Regions from separate parts of the Tepidibacillus sp. LV47 genome, predicted to be linked through region 1. Evidence: a T-box and tRNA genes for the amino acid it is inferred to sense, from the RefSeq annotation. Region 1 holds a T-box; the other holds one or more tRNA genes.
What was found. A T-box is a leader RNA that pairs with one kind of tRNA and senses whether it is charged. The one in region 1 lies ahead of ACMW72_RS07170 (valine--tRNA ligase), so its partner is inferred to be a tRNA-Val.
Positions count from the first base shown of each region.

Region 2: it encodes a tRNA-Val, which carries the amino acid that the T-box ahead of ACMW72_RS07170 (valine--tRNA ligase) is inferred to sense. The anticodon was not compared.

Region 1 is NZ_JBLWIF010000005.1:13,668-23,859, forward strand. It holds gene ACMW72_RS07170 (valine--tRNA ligase) at 1-2,213, opposite strand, end outside; T-box leader at 2,340-2,561, opposite strand; gene ACMW72_RS07175 (hypothetical protein) at 2,713-2,874, shown strand; gene ACMW72_RS07180 (phosphotransferase) at 2,867-3,871, opposite strand; gene ACMW72_RS07185 (phosphotransferase) at 3,917-4,897, opposite strand; gene ACMW72_RS07190 (LysM peptidoglycan-binding domain-containing protein) at 4,916-6,220, opposite strand; gene ACMW72_RS07195 (LysR family transcriptional regulator) at 6,328-7,224, opposite strand; gene ACMW72_RS07200 (universal stress protein) at 7,438-7,860, shown strand; gene ACMW72_RS07205 (YeiH family protein) at 7,886-8,947, shown strand; gene ACMW72_RS07210 (DedA family protein) at 9,018-9,605, opposite strand; gene hemL (glutamate-1-semialdehyde 2,1-aminomutase) at 9,754-10,192, opposite strand, start outside.
Region 2 is NZ_JBLWIF010000001.1:391,309-401,500, forward strand. It holds gene ACMW72_RS01950 (PucR family transcriptional regulator) at 1-849, shown strand, start outside; gene ald (alanine dehydrogenase) at 980-2,113, shown strand; gene putP (sodium/proline symporter PutP) at 2,414-3,862, shown strand; partial or broken gene ACMW72_RS01965 (SAM-dependent methyltransferase) at 3,922-4,072, opposite strand; gene ACMW72_RS01970 (hypothetical protein) at 4,141-4,491, shown strand; tRNA gene ACMW72_RS01975 (tRNA-Val) at 4,546-4,621, opposite strand; tRNA gene ACMW72_RS01980 (tRNA-Leu) at 4,642-4,731, opposite strand; tRNA gene ACMW72_RS01985 (tRNA-Ile) at 4,744-4,819, opposite strand; tRNA gene ACMW72_RS01990 (tRNA-Asp) at 4,824-4,900, opposite strand; tRNA gene ACMW72_RS01995 (tRNA-Met) at 4,909-4,984, opposite strand; gene ACMW72_RS02000 (hypothetical protein) at 5,199-5,630, shown strand; gene ACMW72_RS02005 (hypothetical protein) at 5,801-6,178, opposite strand; gene thpR (RNA 2',3'-cyclic phosphodiesterase) at 6,236-6,775, opposite strand; gene ACMW72_RS02015 (phosphatidylglycerophosphatase A) at 6,827-7,363, opposite strand; gene ACMW72_RS02020 (2'-5' RNA ligase family protein) at 7,737-8,246, shown strand; gene ACMW72_RS02025 (PHP domain-containing protein) at 8,338-9,180, opposite strand; gene ACMW72_RS02030 (hypothetical protein) at 9,289-9,621, shown strand; gene ACMW72_RS02035 (PilZ domain-containing protein) at 9,627-10,192, opposite strand, start outside.

The DNA.
Region 1 (10,192 bases):
ACTTCCATTAATAAGGTCATCTCTTTTGCCGCTTGCTCATTGACGAATTCTTTACGGTATTCAGGCCATTTGGCTACGGAAATGCTCTCACCTTCATGAGGAAGATGTTGCCAGATTTCTTCCGTAATAAACGGCATATATGGGTGTAATAAGCGTAAGGTATGATCGAGAACATAGGTTAAGACGGATTTGGTTGTCTTTTTCGCTGTTTCATCATCCCCATATAAAGACAACTTGGATAATTCAATATACCAATCACAGAATTCATCCCAAATAAAGTGGGTTAAAATTCTTCCAGCCTCACCAAAATCATACTGATCTAATAAACGAGTGACATCCTTGATGGTTTCATTCAAGCGATGCAAAATCCAATGATCTGCTGTTGTTAATGGGCCACTAAGGTCCATATCTTCTATCTTGAAGTCACCTAAATTCATAATAGTAAAACGAGAAGCATTCCAAATCTTATTAGCAAAGTTGCGGGCCGCTTCCACCCGTTCAAAATGAAACCTGAGATCTTGCCCAGGTGTACTTCCTGTTGAGATCATGAAACGAAGTGCATCAGCACCATACTGCTCAATCACTTCGATGGGATCAATCCCGTTTCCAAGGGATTTGGACATTTTTCTCCCTTCACTATCTCTAACTAACCCATGAATATAAACTTCTTTAAATGGATTTTCGCCAGTGAACTCAAGGGCAGTGAAGATCATTCGAGCAACCCAGAAGAAAATAATATCATAACCAGTTACTAGAAGATTGGTTGGATAGTACCGGTTAAGATCAGCCGTCTTTTCAGGCCAACCCATCGTTGAAAATGGCCACAAGGCAGAACTGAACCAAGTATCTAAAACATCTTCGTCTTGTTTTAAATGGTCATGACCGCAACTTGTACAAGTCGTTGGATCCTCCATAGAAACAATCGTCTCCCCACAATTTTCACAATACCATGCAGGGATACGGTGTCCCCACCAAAGTTGTCTAGAAATACACCAATCGCGAACATTTTCAATCCAATTGAGATAGATTTTTTCAAAGCGTTCAGGTACGAACTGTACCCCATTGCCACTCTTTTGCCGTTTGATCGCTTGTTCAGCTAGAGGCTTCATTTTTACAAACCATTGTGTCGATAAATATGGCTCGATCACCGCTCCCGTACGTTGACTGTGGCCAACTGAATGAATGTGTTCTTCAATTTTAAACAAAACACCTTGTTCTTGAAGGTCTTTGACGATTTGTTTTCGACACTCAAAACGGTCAAGTCCTTGATATTTGCCTGCATTTTCGTTCATCCTGCCCGCTTCATCCATGACAAGGATTCTTGGTAAATTATGACGCAAGCCAATTTCAAAGTCATTGGGGTCATGAGCAGGAGTAATCTTCACAGCACCGCTACCAAATTCGCGATCCACATACTCATCGGCAATGATTGGTATTTCTCTACCTACAATTGGAAGAACCACTGTTTTACCAATTAAGTGTTGATACCTCTTATCTTCTGGATGGACAGCAACAGCAGTATCTCCTAACATCGTTTCTGGACGAGTGGTTGCAACAACAATATAACCACTTCCGTCCTTTAAAGGATACCGCATATGATAGAGGGCACCTTTGATTTCCTTATACTCTACTTCAATGTCTGATAGAGCAGTTCTTGCTTCAGGATCCCAGTTGATGATATATTCTCCACGATAGATAAGACCTTTCTCATAGAGGCTAACAAACACTTTGCGAACGGCTTTTGAAAGTCCTTCATCAAGGGTAAAGCGCTCACGAGAATAATCAAGAGACAAACCTAATTTTGCCCATTGCTCATGGATACGGTTCGCATACTTTTCTTTCCATTCCCAAACATGTTCGAGAAATTTTTCCCGACCAAGTTCATGACGGCTGATCCCTTCTTGGCGAAGTTTGGCTTCTACCTTTGCTTGAGTCGCAATCCCTGCATGGTCGGTTCCAGGCAACCAAAGGGTATCATAACCTTGCATTCTTTTCATTCGAACAATGATATCCTGCAATGTAAAATCTAATGCATGTCCAATATGTAACATCCCTGTAACGTTTGGGGGTGGAATCACAACGGAATAGGGTGGTTTGCTTAGGTCTTTTCCTGCTTGAAAGAAATCATGTTCTAACCAAAACTGACTCCATTTTTTTTCTATATCTTTTGGATCATAAGTTGTAGAAATTTGCAATTCGAGATTTTCCGCCATTTCTTACTCCTCCATTTTTTTAAGTCTTTTTCATGTTGGATTTACACGTGTTTATTTAGATTTGGGTATTGTAAAAGCAGCGACTTTTGGGAGTGTATTTATATTAAATAAAAAACTCTTTTCATCTCAAAGGACGAAAAGAGTTCGCGGTACCACCTTTGTTCATGAGAAGATCCCTCTCTCATGCACTCAATCTGATAACGGAATGATTCCGATCCATTTTACTCCTACTTCAAATGGATAACTACAGGGCGACCTTCAGTAACTTTTCCTTGGGAAACCTTTCAGCCAAGAGTTTCCCTCTCTTAAAGGAAAGGGTTACTTACTCCTCCCGATCATCGTTTTTTAAAAGTATCTTTGTAGAATATTTATTCGTTTATCTAATATTGTAAACAGTATTCTATCTAAAGTCAAATCCCCTTCCAATCTGAGATCAAGGGAACGGATATACAAATTTTAGCATAACATATGGATAGAAATCTTGGTAGGAGTGAGTACCATGAATAAATACAAAAAATTTCGCGAAGCATTTCGCGTGATTTTATTCCCTTTAATTGTTCTTCAGTTTTTACGAACGGTATTCTTTCCAACACCTTTTGACGTGTTTATCCTATTTTTATTTTTTATCGTCTATATTAGCATTATGATGAACATCATTTGAGATATTGATCAATAAACCAAATCAATTCTCGCATCTGTGCCCAGCGAACCTGTAGTTTCTTTAGATCATGTTCTTCCGATCCATGTTTTCCTTTCTCTTCATATTTTTTGATGAAAGAAAACATCCGTTCAGGGAAAAGGAGAAAAATAGCTAGCAAGCTTTTTTCTGCTTGGTTTAAAGGCATAATGTTTTGATAAGCTTCTAACCACTCAAAAGCCCAGGTACGGTTTTCCTTATTTAAAATATATCGGCGTATAAATGGGGCGATATCCCGAACAGGGGTGTCATAAGAGACTCCATGAAAATCTAACACGACGATTTTCTCTTGATGAAGGATTAAGTTTCGATGATGATAATTCCCATGACAAATGGTTCTTCTTAAGTCCCTAATCGAATGATATTCAATCACCCATTGCTCTAATTGTTCAATCGCTTCTTCAGCCCAGTCTTTTAAAAAAGGAATATAGGTAGATAGTACATGTTCAAATGTCGTTAAACCTGACTTTCGTTTTAATTGTTTGTGGTATTTTTTGATCCAGATCATTCGCTGTTTCCAAGTATTTAGAATCTGAATTTCATTCATACTTGGGTAATGAGAAGAATTCCGAGGTGAAAAATTTAATCCCAATTTGTGCAGTTTGGCCATAACCATTATGGCTGCTAAAAAGTGGGGATGAGAATTAAGTTTTAGATGTTTCCCCTCTACCCATTTTTTTACATAGACAAGCCCATCTTTCACAGGTATATAAGGATCGCCAAATTTATTTTTGACGATTTGATTCACTAAAAAATTTTGAGTGTCTAAATACCCTAATACTTCAATCATACGATCGAGTTGATCTGGTTTCATCTTTGTTTTTTTTACGGAAAATTCTCCTAATTGAGTGGTAAGTTTAATAGTAGAATGGTGCATTTCAGCTTTTTCTATCAAAAAATCGTATTCCTGAAATACGTGGGGATGGATACCTGTCCTTTCTAGGCCATTTATATGTGACATCATTAGGCCCCCTTTAAAAGCAGTGTTTATGGGTTGAGGGTTGCACTAAAGTCGAAAATATTGATAAAGTGTACGATATAATTGCTCTAGTTGTTTTTGTAAATCGATCAATTGAAAATATTGTTGTTCATCTATAAATCTCTTTTGCTGTAAACCACTTAAATAGCACATGTATAGAAATTTCCAAAGATGATGGGGAAATGTGATATAGGTTAGAATCCACAGTTTCTCCTCTTTATCTAGTGGCATCATCTCTTGATAGCCTTCGAGAAATTGGAATAACGACTTCTCTTGATACTCTGCCTTCAAATATAAGTGAACAAGGAATTTCGCAACGTCATACGCTGGTATATCATAAACTGGAATCCCAAAATGGATGAGCCATGGTTCTTGATACGTATCGATGCGAAACCATTTTAATTCCAAATTCCCGTGGCATAATTGGGGCTGTCTACCGGAGTGAAAGCTGATTTTTTCCACTTGGTTTGCCATTAAAATACTCTGCACTACCTGTTGCAGATGTGAATCAAGGTAGGATAATACCGTTTCATCAAAAGAATTTTTTTTACTTTTTGCGGTAATCTTGTCCTTGATCTGACGTAAATGTTGTAAACCACGATCAAATTGAATCGACCATGGTTCAAAGTCTTGGTCTGTATGAATTTTTTCCAAACTCAAGTGGAGTTTTGCGATTTGTTTCCCTAGTCTTTTCAGATCATTTTCATTGGTTACTTGCGGGATTCGACCATCGATCCAATCTGTAATGACTAGATATTCATCACCATTAAGAATATATGGCTCACCTGATGTGGTACGAATAAACCGATCAATGGTCCGAAAACCGCTATAGGCTAATTGTTCACGAAGGTGAAAGGCGCTAGAAAGTGTTTCATCATCATTCCAGACCTTTACCAATTTAATCCCCCGATTGGTATATAGTTTATAGCTACCTTGGTAGTGATCCCATTTCTCGATGTTTAAATCGTAATTTTCTTTGATCCGATCAAGTAGAAGATATTGGGTCATCGAGCTAACTTCCTTTCTTTACCTTCCAATCGGGAGATAAAGGATTTGTCCTTCATGAATCTCTTGGTCAGATAAATGATTCTTCTCTACTATCGTTTGTACCTTGATTTGATATTTTTCAGCGATGCTTTCTAATGTATCATTTTTTTGCACAAAGTAGAGTTTAATTGTTTTTCGTGATTCTTTATTACTCTGTAATAAACTAAACAATAAATTTTTGCTCTTTTTTCTTACTTGTTCATCTTTTGGTTCTTCTTCTTTTCCTGTTTTTTCATTAACTCCTTCTTCTGTCACGTTTTCTTCTACCACTTCTATCGTTTCTTCTACAGTTTTTTCCTCTTTCTTACTGAATGATTCGTCTTGAGAACTTTCATTTATTTCCATACTTAATGACTGCTCCATTTTACTTTCTGTCGTTTCATCGGTAACGGATTGTTGTTTTTCTTTTTTAATTAATGAATAAAGAGGATTAGAACCTGTAACTTCATTTTGTTTTGGATCACTTTCTTTCGGTCTAAACCCGATTTTCATTTTTGGGGCTTGTTGTTCCTTCGGTTCTTGCGGATCCGTTTGGTCTTGCTCAGTAGATTGATCTTCCATCGTTTCGTTGACTGTTTGCTCTTCTTCTTGCGTCTCTTTTGCATCTACTTGTTCTATTTCTTCTTGTTGACCTTCCTTAGCTTCTATTTTTTCAATGTCTTTCTCCTTCTTTTCATCGTCTTCCATTTGTTTTACTGCTTCTTTTTGCCCTTCTTCTGGTGCAGTTTCTTCCTTATTTTCCATAGCGGGCTGTTCATTTATTTCTTTTTCATAAGAAATACTGGCTGAACCTTCTTGATAATCTTGGGATGATTCGTCGTCATAATTGAAATCAACGGGTGTGTCCTGCTCTTTATAAGGATGAACGCCTAGTAATTTAATATGGGCAATTAATTCGATCTGATGATCTGATAAAATTTCATAATCAAAAAAATCGATGTCGACAAATACTTGTGATGGTTCAACCACTCGATCTGCTTGGATTTGGATCGATATGGGGATTTGATATTGAAAATTCAAAGGCTCTTCTGGTTGTTCAAAAATAGATCCAGCATGAATCCCATCCGATTGTTCGTATTGTTCTTCCCATTTTTCGTTCACATAATCTTTTGCAAATTCCCCATTCAATACTAGATAACCTGAAATTTCTATGTTATTTTCTGATTCATAAACTTTGACAATTGGTTGCAATTCTAAGCTCGCAAGTTGATGAAAGCTTTTATTCTCTTTTAATTGATTTACTTTCTCACGTATTTCGAATTTCATATATGGCTGTTCCGACAACATGATCACCCCTTGCATAGGTTTCCTCGAATAAAATATATGACCATGCTGTCTAGAATAGAACTTTTACCATCATAAATTTTTCTCTTAACAAAGTTTTATCTTTCTTAGAAATTTTGTTGATTTGCAAGATAGTGATGAAGTGTATCGATAAACGTCTTTAACGCCTTTATTTGATAGGAAGTATTTGTAATCATTGAAAAATCGCGCTTAAATGGTAATCCTTTTACATTAATAATTTCAATCGAATGGTTCGCTAACTCCTTTTCAATCGCCCATCGCGATAATAAAGTGATTCCAAGACCTGACTCAACAGATTCTTTTATAAGTTGAGTACTACCAAACTCTCTCAATCTTTTCGGATTCAATTTATACATTCGAAAAAAATTTTCTGTAGCTTCTCTGGTTCCTGATCCAATTTCTCTTAAAATCCAAGTTTCTTCTTCTAAATTAGAAATACAAATTTCTTTTTTCATTTTAAATAATGGATGTTTTGGGGAAGCGACGATAAACATTTCATCTTCTAAGATCACTTCACTTGTTAAGTGCTCATTCTTTAAATTCCCTTCAATAAATCCAACATCCAATTGATGATTCAATACAAGTTCTATAATTTCTTTCGTATTATGTATCTGAATTGAAGGAGTAATTTCTGGATAATTTTGTTGTAATTGCGCAATAATGTGCGGTAGAATATATTCCCCAAATGTATAGCTTGCACCAATTATAATGGAACCAGTCGGCTTATTGATTAAATCATCAACTGAATTCTGCATTTTTACGTAAAGCCCTAGGATCTCTTTTGCATAATGAAAAACAATTTCTCCTGCTTTATTTAAACGAACATATTTATTGCTCCGCTCCAATAATCGGGTACCCATAGATTCCTCTAATGCTCGAATATATTGACTTACTGCTGGTTGGGTCATATGGAGTTCTTCTGCAGCTTTAGAAAAATTTTTTTTCTCAGCGACCATTACAAATACCTCTAAATATTGTTTCATTGATAAACCCTCCCCTAGACAGAACTACTACTCGTATTATAATACACACATACATAAGTTTTTACTTATCATCATCATTACAATGATTTATTTAATTTATGAAGAGATTTGCTTTATACTTACTAATTGTATTGCAGCAAATGATTATAAGTTTATGTTTCATGAATACTTTTCACATGAACTTACAAAATTTGATCATGGAGGTTGATTATAATGAATAAGATTCTTTTTGCAACAGATGGCTCTGAGTATTCTGAACATGCAGCGAAAATGACAAAAAAATTTTTAGAGGCTTGGCCTAAAGCAACAGCTATTGTGCTATACGTTACTGTTAAAGAAAATTATGCATATGACCTCGTACCAAATGTTGTAGACAGATATGAAGAAACCATCACAAGACAAATTGAAAACGACGTGAAGAATCGGTTATTTTCTTCTTTGAAAGACCGAGTACAATTTATGCATCGAACAGGCCATGCAAGTATAACGATTTGCAATGTTGCAAAAGAAGAGCAAGTTGATCTCATTATTGTTGGAAGTCATGGGAGAGGATTCATTGATCGTGCATTTTTAGGTAGCGTAGCACAAGGGGTAATGCACCGATCTTCAATTCCTGTATTAATCGTTAAAAAGTAAAAATTCAAATTAAAGAGGTGATATCATGGAAAATCAAAATGTAAAGATTGTTACAAAACCTTTAGATGTAAAGGTTGTTACAAAACCTTTAGCTAATTCTAATTCTAAAGGATTATGGTTAGCAGGTATTGCCTTTACTTTTGTAATCGCTGCTTTCGGATTTGCACTTTCAACGATACCAGGATTTAATCGAATGGGTCCACTTGCTAGTGCAATCATAATTGCAGTAATCTATCGTCAGTTTTTCGGCTATCCAGAAGCAATTCGGTCAGGCATTCAATTTTCAGCAAAACGTTTATTACGGTTCGCAATTATTTTATATGGATTAAAATTAAATATTGATGTCGTCATTCATCAAGGTTTAGGACTTATCGTTCGCGATTTGTTTGTCATTACTTTTGCTATTTTAGTTACGGTATGGTTAGGAAAGCTTCTGAAAGCTGATTCTTCTATGTCTTTACTTCTAGGTGTTGGAACAGGGGTATGTGGAGCAGCCGCCATTGCCGCAGTCTCTCCAATCTTAAAGGCAAAAGATGACGACACAGCAATCTCTGTAGGTATTATTGCATTAGTAGGAACTGTCTTTTCGATCACTTATACAATTTTAAGGCCTATTCTTCCTTTCTCAAACATTCAATATGGCATATGGAGTGGAATTAGTCTTCACGAGATTGCTCATGTAGCGTTAGCTGGAGCACCAGCAGGCCAAGATGCTTTAGCAATCGCTTTATTAGCAAAACTAGGTAGGGTTCTATTACTTGTACCCTTAAGTTTTATTTTAATGTATTGGATGAATCGAAAAAATGCTGCAGTTTCTGGAAATACAAAAATTGAGTTTCCTTGGTTTTTAATTGGCTTTATTCTCATGAGTTTATTTGGAAGCTATGTTCTAGGGAAGTATATTACGATTTCAAAAAGTACTTTAAATGGCATTTCCAATTTTACGTCTTTTATCTTAACAACCGCAATGGTGGGTCTTGGCTTAAACGTTAGTCTTCGTGACCTGCGCACAAAGGCATTAAAACCTTTAATTGCAATGTTAATATCATCTATCCTCCTTTCCATTCTTGCTTTCTTTATTGCGTAAAATGACTTATATAACACAAAAAAGTCCTTGATCTAGCAATAAGATCAAGGACTTTTTTGTGTTTATTTTTTTACCTTTTTTTCCTCATGTTAAATAGAAAATACAGAAGAATAAGAACGACTGCTGTTATGGCTAGTGGTGTGGTATACTTACTGGCAACGTCTCCAATCTGATCCCAACGATTTCCAAGTTGAATCCCCAACGTAATAAAGAGGATCGACCAGGGAATGATTGCCAATGTGGTATAGATGATGAACTTCCATACCGACATTTTCGCAATACCTGCTGGAATCGAGATGGCGTGTCGAACCACGGGAATAAAGCGAGCCGTAAAGATAACACCTACACCATATTTGTTAAACCAGTTTTCCGCCAGATCAAGGTGATGTTTCTTTATCAACAGGTACTTCCCATATTTGTCCAACACGGGACGACCGCCATAATATCCCAACCAATACAAGAATAATTGGGAAAAGACTCCACCAATTGTCCCAGCAATCACGGATCCGACGATGGTAATCTCCCCTTTTGAAACCAAATAGCCTCCATAGGCTAATACAATCTCACTTGGAATTACCTCAACCATTAATCCTAGCATAATTCCAAAATACCCTAAATCCATAACCCAAGATAAAATCGTTGATACTATATTCGCCATTCTCTTCCATCTCTCCAATATCTTTTAATATTAGCAATATAACTGCAAACAAAAAGGCATGTCAAGTAGACATGTCTTTTTAAATTTATATTCCTTTTTAAAAGACGGACCAAAATGAAAAAAGTTCATTTTTTTAAAAGGACTAGTATTATCTTTTTAACGACTTCAACGCCTCATATTGAATTTCTAACGTTTTAGCAATATCTTCATCCGTATGAACCGTTGACATAAAAACTCCCTCAAATTGGGAGGGTGGAATATGAATACCATGATCGAGCATATAGCTATGATATTGCTTGAAATACTCAAGATTGGATGTCTTTGCCGTCTCATAGTTATATACTTCTTTTTCTGTAAAGAAGAAACCAATCATGGCTCCTACACGATTGATATGATGAGGGATATTTAATTCCTTTGCATTTTTATCCATGCCTTCCGCGAGTAAATGCGATTTGCGCTCTAATTCCTCATAAACTCCTGGCTGCTTTAATAATTTGATCGTTGCAATTCCTGCCGCCATCGCCACAGGATTGCCTGATAAAGTACCGGCTTGATAAATTTTACCTACAGGCGCAATCTGTTCCATG
Region 2 (10,192 bases), on a different contig from region 1:
CTAGAAATTCTTAAAGAAGCAGCAAAAGCAGCAAAACATCTACTCATTCAACACCAACTTCGCCGAAACAAAAAGAAAGAAGATTATCAATCGTTTTTCTTAGAACTTCTTTCTGGCATGGTGAAATCAGAACAGGAGATTATAAAAAAGTTTTCCCAATTAAAATTGACACCTCCTTCTCTCTTTACTGTTCTCACATTGAAATTAGAGAAACCGACTAATCCTAGTATAGAGAAACAAATTTCCTATATGTTAAAAACTTCTAGTCGTTATCCGATCGTTCTTAAAGCCATTCTGGATCAACAATTAATCTTGTTACTTTCATTAGCAAAACATGATGAAAAATATGAATTAGATCAATATATTTCTCAAATGATTCACGAAATGAAAGAACGATTTAGCATGTCAACGATCTTCGGCGGTTATGGCAGGATCTATGATCAATTCGCGAATATAGAAAAAAGCTATAAAGAAGCATTAACTGTTTTATCGCTGAAAGAACGGTATAAAGAAGAGATCAAAACGGTTTATGGTTATCAAGACTTAGGAATCTATCAATTCTTTGATATCCTCTATGAACAAAGAAAAAAGGAAGGTTTTTTGCATCCTGGTTTACAGAAACTTCGTGATTATGATCAGCGTTATCATCATTCTTTGATCGAAACCCTTGAAGTCTACCTAGATAAAGATTGTAATGTGAATGAAACGGCACAAATACTTCATATTCATGTCAATACATTAACCTATCGTTTAAGGCGCATCACAGAAATCGCCAACATTAATTTAAAAGATCCGAATCAAAAAATATCCCTTTACCTTGACTTAAAACTTGAAAAAATGGGGAAATAACGGATTTGTGAAAATCCACAAATATTTCTCTATTTTTTCTCTTTTCTAAACGATGAAAAAAAGAAACTCCCGAATTATACTTTTGTTAAAACCAAGAAATACTAACTTAAAAAAGGTGGAGGGATACGGAATGATTATCGGAGTACCAAAAGAGATTAAAAACAACGAAAATCGTGTAGCTTTAACACCTGGTGGAGTGATCGCATTCAAAAAAGCAGGTCATGAGGTACTCATTGAAAAGGATGCCGGGATTGGAAGCGGTTTCAATAATCAAGATTATATCGCTGCAGGTGCAACGATCTTAGAAAAAGCAGAAGAAGTATGGGCCCGTGCAGAAATGATTATGAAAGTGAAGGAACCATTGCCATCTGAATATCCATACTTCCGTAAGGGATTAATTTTATTTACTTATTTACATTTAGCCCCAGTACCAGAATTAACTCGCGCATTAAAAGACAGTGGAGTCATTGCCATCGCTTACGAAACAGTGGAAGTGAATCGCTCCTTACCACTCTTAACACCGATGAGTGAAGTAGCGGGACGCATGGCTGTTCAAATCGGAGCCCAATTCTTAGAAAAAACAAAAGGTGGCAAAGGAGTTCTTCTTTCTGGAGTTCCAGGCGTACAACGGGGAAAAGTGACCATTATCGGTGGTGGTGTTGTTGGAACCAATGCTGCAAAATTAGCAGTTGGACTTGGGGCGAATGTAACCATTCTTGATGTGAATGCGGATCGTTTACGTCAATTGGATGATATTTTTGGTGAAAAAGTAAATACCATCATGTCTAATCCAATGAATATTGCAAATGCTGTAGCTGAAGCAGACCTTGTGATTGGTGCAGTATTAATCCCAGGTGCCAAAGCGCCAAAACTCGTTACTGAAGAAATGGTGAAAACAATGCAACCAGGTTCTGTCATTGTTGATGTTGCCATTGACCAAGGTGGTATCTTTGAAACAGTGGATCGTACTACTTCTCATGACAACCCAACTTTTGAAAAACATGGGGTTCTCCATTATGCGGTTCCAAACATCCCTGGTGCTGTACCAAGAACATCTACCCTTGCATTAACTAATGTAACTCTTCCTTATGCACTTGAAATTGCCAATAAAGGAGTAAAACGAGCTATCGCTGAGAATCCCGCTCTTGAAAAAGGCTTAAACGTAGCAAATGGATTTATAACTTATGAAGCTGTCGCAAAAGATCTTGGATATGAATATGTATCTCCGAAAAAAGCTCTTGAATTAGAAACGGTGTCCATCTAATCCCCTTTCTTCCTAAATCAATCTTCATATTTGGGGCTGTCCAAAAAGTAGTATTTAACCCCGAAATCTAAAAAAAGCAACCCCAAAGAATGCTGTAAAATCAACATTCTTTGGGGTTTAATTTTGGCGGATTTTCAACTTAAATGGACTTTTTAGACCGCTCCATTTTATTATTTTTAGCATTATATTCCTTTTCCCAAAATATAAATTAAACAAATTAAAATAGTATAGTTTCTAAAAAATTAATGATATAATTTGCATCGATATATTCTTTATACTCATGAAAAAGGGGGTAAATGAATGGTTATTTTTTCGGTAATCGTATACATGGTACTCATGCTTTATATTGGGTATTATGCCTATAAACGGACGGCAGATTTATCTGATTACATGCTTGGTGGACGAACATTAGGACCAGCTGTTACTGCACTTAGTGCAGGGGCTTCTGACATGAGCGGTTGGCTGATGATGGGATTACCAGGGGCTATGTTTGCAAGCGGAGTTAGTGCATCTTGGATTGTAATCGGTCTAACTCTTGGAGCTTGGGCAAACTGGCTGTATGTAGCACCCCGTTTAAGAGCTTTTACAGAGATGAATAATTCGATTACCATTCCTGGATATTTGGAAAAACGTTTTGAAGATCATGCGAAAATTTTACGTTTCGTTTCAGGCCTAGTTATTATGTTGTTTTTCACTTTTTACGTATCCGCTGGAATGGTATCTGGGGGCGTATTATTCCATAGTATCTTCGGTATTGATTACCATACTGGCTTGTGGATTATTGCTATTGTAGTCATGGCTTATACTTTATTTGGTGGATTCCTTGCAGTGAGTTGGACTGATTTCGTTCAAGGACTAATTATGATTACTGCATTAATTATGGTTCCTGTTGTAACGATTTATCATACAGGAAGTATTAACGATACGTTTCGTATTATTCATTCAATCGATCCTTCCTTATTAGATATTTTTAAAGGAACGAGCTTTGTTGGCATCATCTCCCTTTTCGCTTGGGGATTAGGATATTTTGGCCAACCACATATTATTGTTCGTTTTATGGCGATTACATCTGTTAAAGAAATTAAAAAAGCCCGTCGAATTGGCATGGGGTGGATGATTTTTTCTACAGTAGGAGCAATGTTTACCGGTCTTGTTGGTATTGCTTATTTCCACATTCATGGGCTTAAATTAGACGATCCTGAAACGGTATTTATTAAATTAGGACAACTCTTATTTCACCCATTTCTTACTGGTTTCTTAATTTCTGCGATTCTCGCAGCGATTATGAGTACAATCTCTTCCCAGCTTCTTGTCACTTCCAGTTCTTTAACGGAAGACTTATATAAATCGTTTTTTCGACGCAACGCTTCAGATAAGGAGCTTGTTTTCTTAGGTCGCTTTTTCGTTTTCCTTGTCGCCATTATTGCCTTAGCTTTAGCATGGACGAAAAACAATACAATTCTTAATCTTGTTGGTTATGCTTGGGCTGGTTTTGGTGCTTCATTTGGCCCAGTCATCTTACTCAGCCTATATTGGAAGCGGATGACCAAATGGGGGGCTTTAGCGGGGATGGTTATTGGAGCCCTTACCGTTGTTATTTGGCCAAAACTTCCCGTGGTGAATCAGCTTTATGAAATGATTCCAGGATTTGCGTTAAGCTTGCTTGCAATAACAATTGTAAGTTTATTAACCTCAAAACCATCTACTCAAATCGAAAAACAACTTGAATCGATTCGTCAAACAATATAATAAACGAAAATTAGGCAGGTAGAGCAATATCTGCCTTTGCTTTATTTCTTAATTCATCTTCTGATAAAAAAGAAAAAATATTCTTTCGTTAACGGATTCCGCTTACCGAAAGAAGGCATGTTCGTTCGTAAATCGTACACCCATACTTCTTTTGTTGCCGACGTCGGTTTTCCCGCGAGTGAAGAATAAGATGGTTTTCACCCGTTGTGCAGTCCCACACTGATTGAGTAACGGATAAGTAAAAAGTATAATAAAAGTATCAAATGGATGTTTGGGAAATGAGGGGAAACAAAATGGATAATTTAAAGAATTTATTACGGGAAGTGCTGAAAGAAGAATTACAACCAATTCATGAGCGAATTAATCAGTTACATGAACAAAATAGTCAGTTACAGGAGCAAATTAATCAGTTAAAATATGAGACAAATCAACAGTTTGAAAATATCAAGACCGAATTAAAAGAAATCATGGCTACTGTTCAACGTATTGAACAAAATCAACCAGAAGATATTATGGCTATGTTGCAAACAATTAACAATAAATTAGACCAACGAGATGCGGAGCTTCAAGTGCTTAACAGACGTGTATTTAAACTTGAGTCTGATGTAGAAAGAATGGCACGTCTATAATAAAAGGCGCGGTCTCTAAGTTAAGAGAAACCGCGCCATTATTGGCTTTATGTATGGTGACCCCGACTGGGCTCGAACCAGCGACCCCCACCCTGTCAAGATGGTGCTCTCCCAGCTGAGCTACGGAGTCACATCTAGTATTCGTATAAATGGTGCCGAGGACCGGACTTGAACCGGTACGGTAGTCAACCCACCGCAGGATTTTAAGTCCTGTGCGTCTGCCAATTCCGCCACCCCGGCATGACAATTAAATGGTGGGCCCAACAGGACTCGAACCTGTGACCAATCGGTTATGAGCCGACCGCTCTACCAACTGAGCTATAGGCCCTTAATGGCGGAGCTGACGGGATTCGAACCCGCGATCTCCTGCGTGACAGGCAGGCATGTTAGGCCTCTACACCACAGCTCCCTATTCATTGGTTGCGGGGGCAGGATTTGAACCTGCGACCTTCGGGTTATGAGCCCGACGAGCTACCAGCTGCTCCACCCCGCGGTGTTTAAAAACGACGACAAATTATATTATATATAATTTCAAACACTTTTGCAATTTTTTTTCACAATTTATATTTTAGATATTCGTATCATCTAATCGACAAGTGATATTGTACATAGAGAAGAAACATTTGTCAATAATGAATTCTTCTTGATTTTATCATACTAATATTGTCAGTGCTCTGACAGATCACTTGGTTAAGGGGGTTTATTCTTTGCCAAAAACAATGAAAGATAAGCAAATTGCTCACCAATCTCCAAAAGCAAATCAAATCAAGCAACAACTTACAGAGCAAATCAATGCATCACAAACTGCTTCTTTGCAACAAGCAAAAAACCAACAACAATCCGCTAATCCTCAACTCATTCAATATTTTAATCCACCAGCGAATGTGATGCAAAATATGGCAACACAATCACAACAAATCAACCAACTCTTTACGCAACAAACGGTTCAACAAAAACTTCAAGAATTACAACAATTAACCAATCAATTACAGCTTGAAATTGGTAAAATGAATACAGAATATAATCAGTTGAGCAATGCAAACATGAATCAAACTCAGATTCAACAAACATTACAACAAAAAGCAAAAGCCCTTCAACAATTTACAAATGAAATTTCTCAAAAATTAATAAACCTGTAACCTTAACCAGCACATTAAAAGCTGTGGATCCTACTTCCACAGCTTTTATTAACAATTATAAACGTATAGCGTATTTCCCCATTTCGTTATCTAAAAATTCTCTATTTCCTTGGTACCGATATCCGTTTCGTTATCAATCTTCATTGATCCTTGTTGTCCATTTACTAGGCTTACTCATCGTAATAAGTTCGTGGATAGTAGTTATTTCCACCTTTTGCATCAGGTTTACCAGGAACAATAACTTTATAGTAATTGTTATCGGTTTGAAAATCAGCTTCTTCTGGTGTCGATTTTTGAACAATATTCGTATTAAAATTAATCATATGTAACGCAAGAATATCTGCAGCCTTGTTAAATGCCTCTATGGTATCAAAAATAAAAAAATCTTTGTGCTCATGGTTAATAAACTTATCATAAACATTGGTTTCTCCCTGAACAGTCCAGTATGCAGATTCAATGATATTGGATATGGCATGATCTCCAAGAGATAAGTCGATGGTTCTGCCATCTGGTTGATCATACACTGGTTGAATCATATAATAGTGCATGATGATCACTCCTTTGCTATCATTTTTGACAGGAGTGGCCACTTTTTATTCCTTATTTTAAAAATATGTTTTTATAATACGATTGTACTTAACACCATCCTTTGTAAATATTGATTGATAAAGTTCTAATGCATTTACTGTCCAAGGAGTAGTCTTTAATATAATCTCTTCCGTTTTAGATGAGGGTTGAATTATTACTTTTCTTGCAAGTGTTAAATGAGGCGTAAAAATAGGTTTTGCATCAAAGTTAATTTTTAGAGGTCGAATTGCCTTTATTAATTGTTGATATAATTGATGTAGCGGCTGTAAATCCCCTTGAACTCCCGCCCATAAAATATTAGGTTTTGCCATTGACGGAAAAGCACCAATCCCCTCAACCCATAATTGAAACGGCACCATTTTCTTCACCGCTTCTTTCATTGCCTGTTCAATTAGGGGAATTTTTCCTTCTTCGACCTCTCCTAAAAATAAAGTTGTGATATGCCAATTTTCTATTGGAACAAATCGCCCTTTATATCTATTTTTTAAAGAAGGCAAAATGCTGCCAACTTGATCCTTTATCGAGTGCTCCATGTTAATCGCAATAAATAATCGCATCATATCCTCCTCCGCTTAAAAAGAAAACTTGGCTCATTTTTGCCAAGCATGTTAACCAACGTTTTTCTGATTTTCCAAAAGATCAACTTCTTCCATATCTCTTAAACGATGGGCAAGACGACCAGATGCTGATGCTGCAATTCCAGCAACAAGGTCATCTAAAAAAGTATGTATACCTTTCCCCGTTTTGGTATCTAGTTTTTTAATAATTCCCATTTTTTGTTTATCTAAATGACCAAATGTAGTAACGGCAATACTGCCATAACCAAAAACCGAACCCAAAGCTAATGTTTCGTCGATACCAAATAAACCTTCATCTGATTCAATTAATGATTGCAATGGTTCTTGTAATAAATGTTTTTCTGCCAATCGATCCAACTCAATTCCAACTAATAAAGCATGTTGAACTTCTCTTTTTTCCAAGACCTTATAAACGCTTTCAACACACAGGTCTAGAGTAAGCTCCGAATTATATGGTGCCTGCATTTCATAAACAATCTTCGCAATATCTTCGATCGTTACTCCCCGCTCTTGCAACCATTGTAATGCTGCTGATTTTACTTCTTTACTTGGTACTTTTCTTTTCAAAAAAACACCCCCTTGTTTTCATCTTAACATGTTTTATCAACACAGAACATAGGGAATTTATCGATCATTTTCCATGCTTTATAATGGAAAATTCTCTACTTACTCGTTTTCTAAACTGTGATTAATCCGTTGAATAAGGTAAGCAGTTCCATAACTAAGCCCTACGAGAAACATCACAGGCAAGATAAAAAATAGAAAAATAAGCAAATGATTTCCCTCCATGACAAAAGGTATTGCTTATTATTAGCTTATAGAAAAATAATTATTTATATGCACTGCGAATGTTTCGCAATTCTTATTTTTTTGATAATATATTCTTATATCGTTAATAAGAAAGGTACACTTTCTTTTTATATAAAAGGGGGGCTTGATAATGAAATATAGTATTGTGATCTATCCACCAAGAGAAGTACAGGATCGAGCGAATGCTTTGCGAAAGCGTTATGATTCCCATTACACACTGATTCCTCCTCATATCAAACTCGTTGATGCATTTGAATGGGAAAATGTTTTAGAACTAACTGAACGCATAGAAAAGGTAGCACAAACGATTCCTCCTTTTACATTAAGGATAAATAAAGTTGGAACATTTCTTCCGATCTCTCCTGTCGTTTATTTTGGTTTTGAGAAAAATGAAGTAATCTATGACTTTCATGAAAAATTAATTCATCAAGTTCTTAATCAGGAACCTAAATTTAAATTTACTCCCCATATAACAATTGCTCAAGATCTTCCTGAACAAGAATTACACGACATACTTGGTCGTTTAAAAATGAAAGAATATGATATGAAATTTCCTGTTGATCGAGTGCATCTTTGTTATCAACTGGAAAATGAATCTTGGAATGTTCATCAAACCTTTTTATTAAAAGGAACAAAGTAAATATATTAGTCACAAATCAAAAAGAATTAGATGATGCTTTTTCCATCAGAGATATTGAACATATAGCCATGGAGAAAAAAGTGGAGGCCAACTAAAGCGTCGCTTTCATTTTTTCAACAATATCATAGGAAACGGTCTTAGTACCAATTGGCGCATGAAACATTATGCCTCCTCTAGAACCATGAAAATCAGACCCAGCAGTAGCTAGGATACCATATTGGTCTGCCATTTGTTGATATTTTTTCTCATCTTCTTCACTGTGATCTGGATGATAGACTTCAATGCCTTTGATTCCGTAGCGGATTAAACGTACGACCATTTCGTCGTTATCATATATACCAGGGTGTGCTAATATGGGAACTCCCCCTGCTTCTTTGATAATATCGACCCCTTCTTCTGGAGATATACGAATGGGATTAACGTATGCTTGACCATTTTTCCCAAGATATAAATCAAAAGCCTCTTCCATCGTCTGAACGATACCTTTATCAATTAATACTTCGGCGATATGGGGACGTCCTACATTGGCATCTTCTCGTCTAATTTTAGCCAAAACCTCTTCCATTTTAATATCAATGCCAAGTTCATTTAGTTTTTCAATCATCATCGCGTTTCGACGATCTCTGAATTTTTCTAATTCCTTAAGTTGTTTTAAAAACCTTTGATCTTTATATTGGATAAAATATCCCAACACATGGACGTCCTGACCTTGTTCAACAGTACTAATTTCAATACCTGGAATTGCCTCAATTCCCATTATATTCGCCATCTGAATCGCTTCATCGATACCTGCCACCGAATCATGATCGGTGATTCCAAGAGCAATCAAACCAGCCTCTTTTGCTAATTTTATATTTTCTGAAGGAGGATTCAGACCGTCAGAGACTGTACTATGGGTATGTAAATCTGCTCTTAACTGTTCCAGCTTTACCACTTCCTTTTTGTGAACATTTCATAAAAAACACGAATGTTGCCAAGTTCCCCTACATAGAAGTCATATAGGAACAAAATTTAACAAAACTGAATTTAAGGGGGATAAAGTGTGCATATTCATGTAAAATCGCTTCCCAAAATTATCAAACCTTCTTCAATCGTTGATAGGGTTTTTAAGTCTCAAGGTTTTCGCCGAAAGGGAAAGAAGGATTCACCTTATTATCAGTTGCGAATAGAAGATGTATCCACGAAAACCCAATATGAAGTGCAAATTCCCATTAAAGAGATTCATCAGCATCAACAAGAGCCTTTTTATAAATGCCAAGAGTTTCAAATTAAAATGATCTCCCCAAGAAGAAAGAATCAACAAATCCCCGATGCCATTATCTTAGCGGCAAAAGAAAAAGTTCAGGAAGCCTTCTCTTACCTGTTAGTTAAATAATCCAATTAGCCTTCTCCATATTCTCGATTCATGATCCGTTTTAATTGTGCTTGAATGGTATAGTTGCGAATGACTTGATAACTAGGGGAACTTCGATCGTAAAACTTCCCTCCATAATAGAACCTTCGGCTAATTGTAGGGTACTTACTTTGAACGATTTCCATTTCTAGATACACCTTTTGATCCAATAGTTGAAAATAAATTTGTGCCAATGATCCTTCACGAAGATAATTGCTACTAGAAAAACCGATTCCACCTTCACTGATATCATGAATATGTACAATGTAAGGTTTCACTAGTTCGACTAAAGGTTTTTTGCCTGAAAAAGAAACCGCAGAAATTTTTCCTTTAATATCAATTGGGAAGCGAAGACTTTCTCTTGTGATCATCCAACGTTCACGTATCTCTGGCGGGGCTGTCAGGATAATATGATGGTTATCCTTCCCAACTGCTGTCGTTTGGAAGGAATGAGAGCTTTGATATTCAATAATTTGGCAACGTAAAGGTTGCCCAAGTTGAATTTTCTCTACGAATGGGGTTTCAACAACGATAAAATGCCCTTCAGCATATT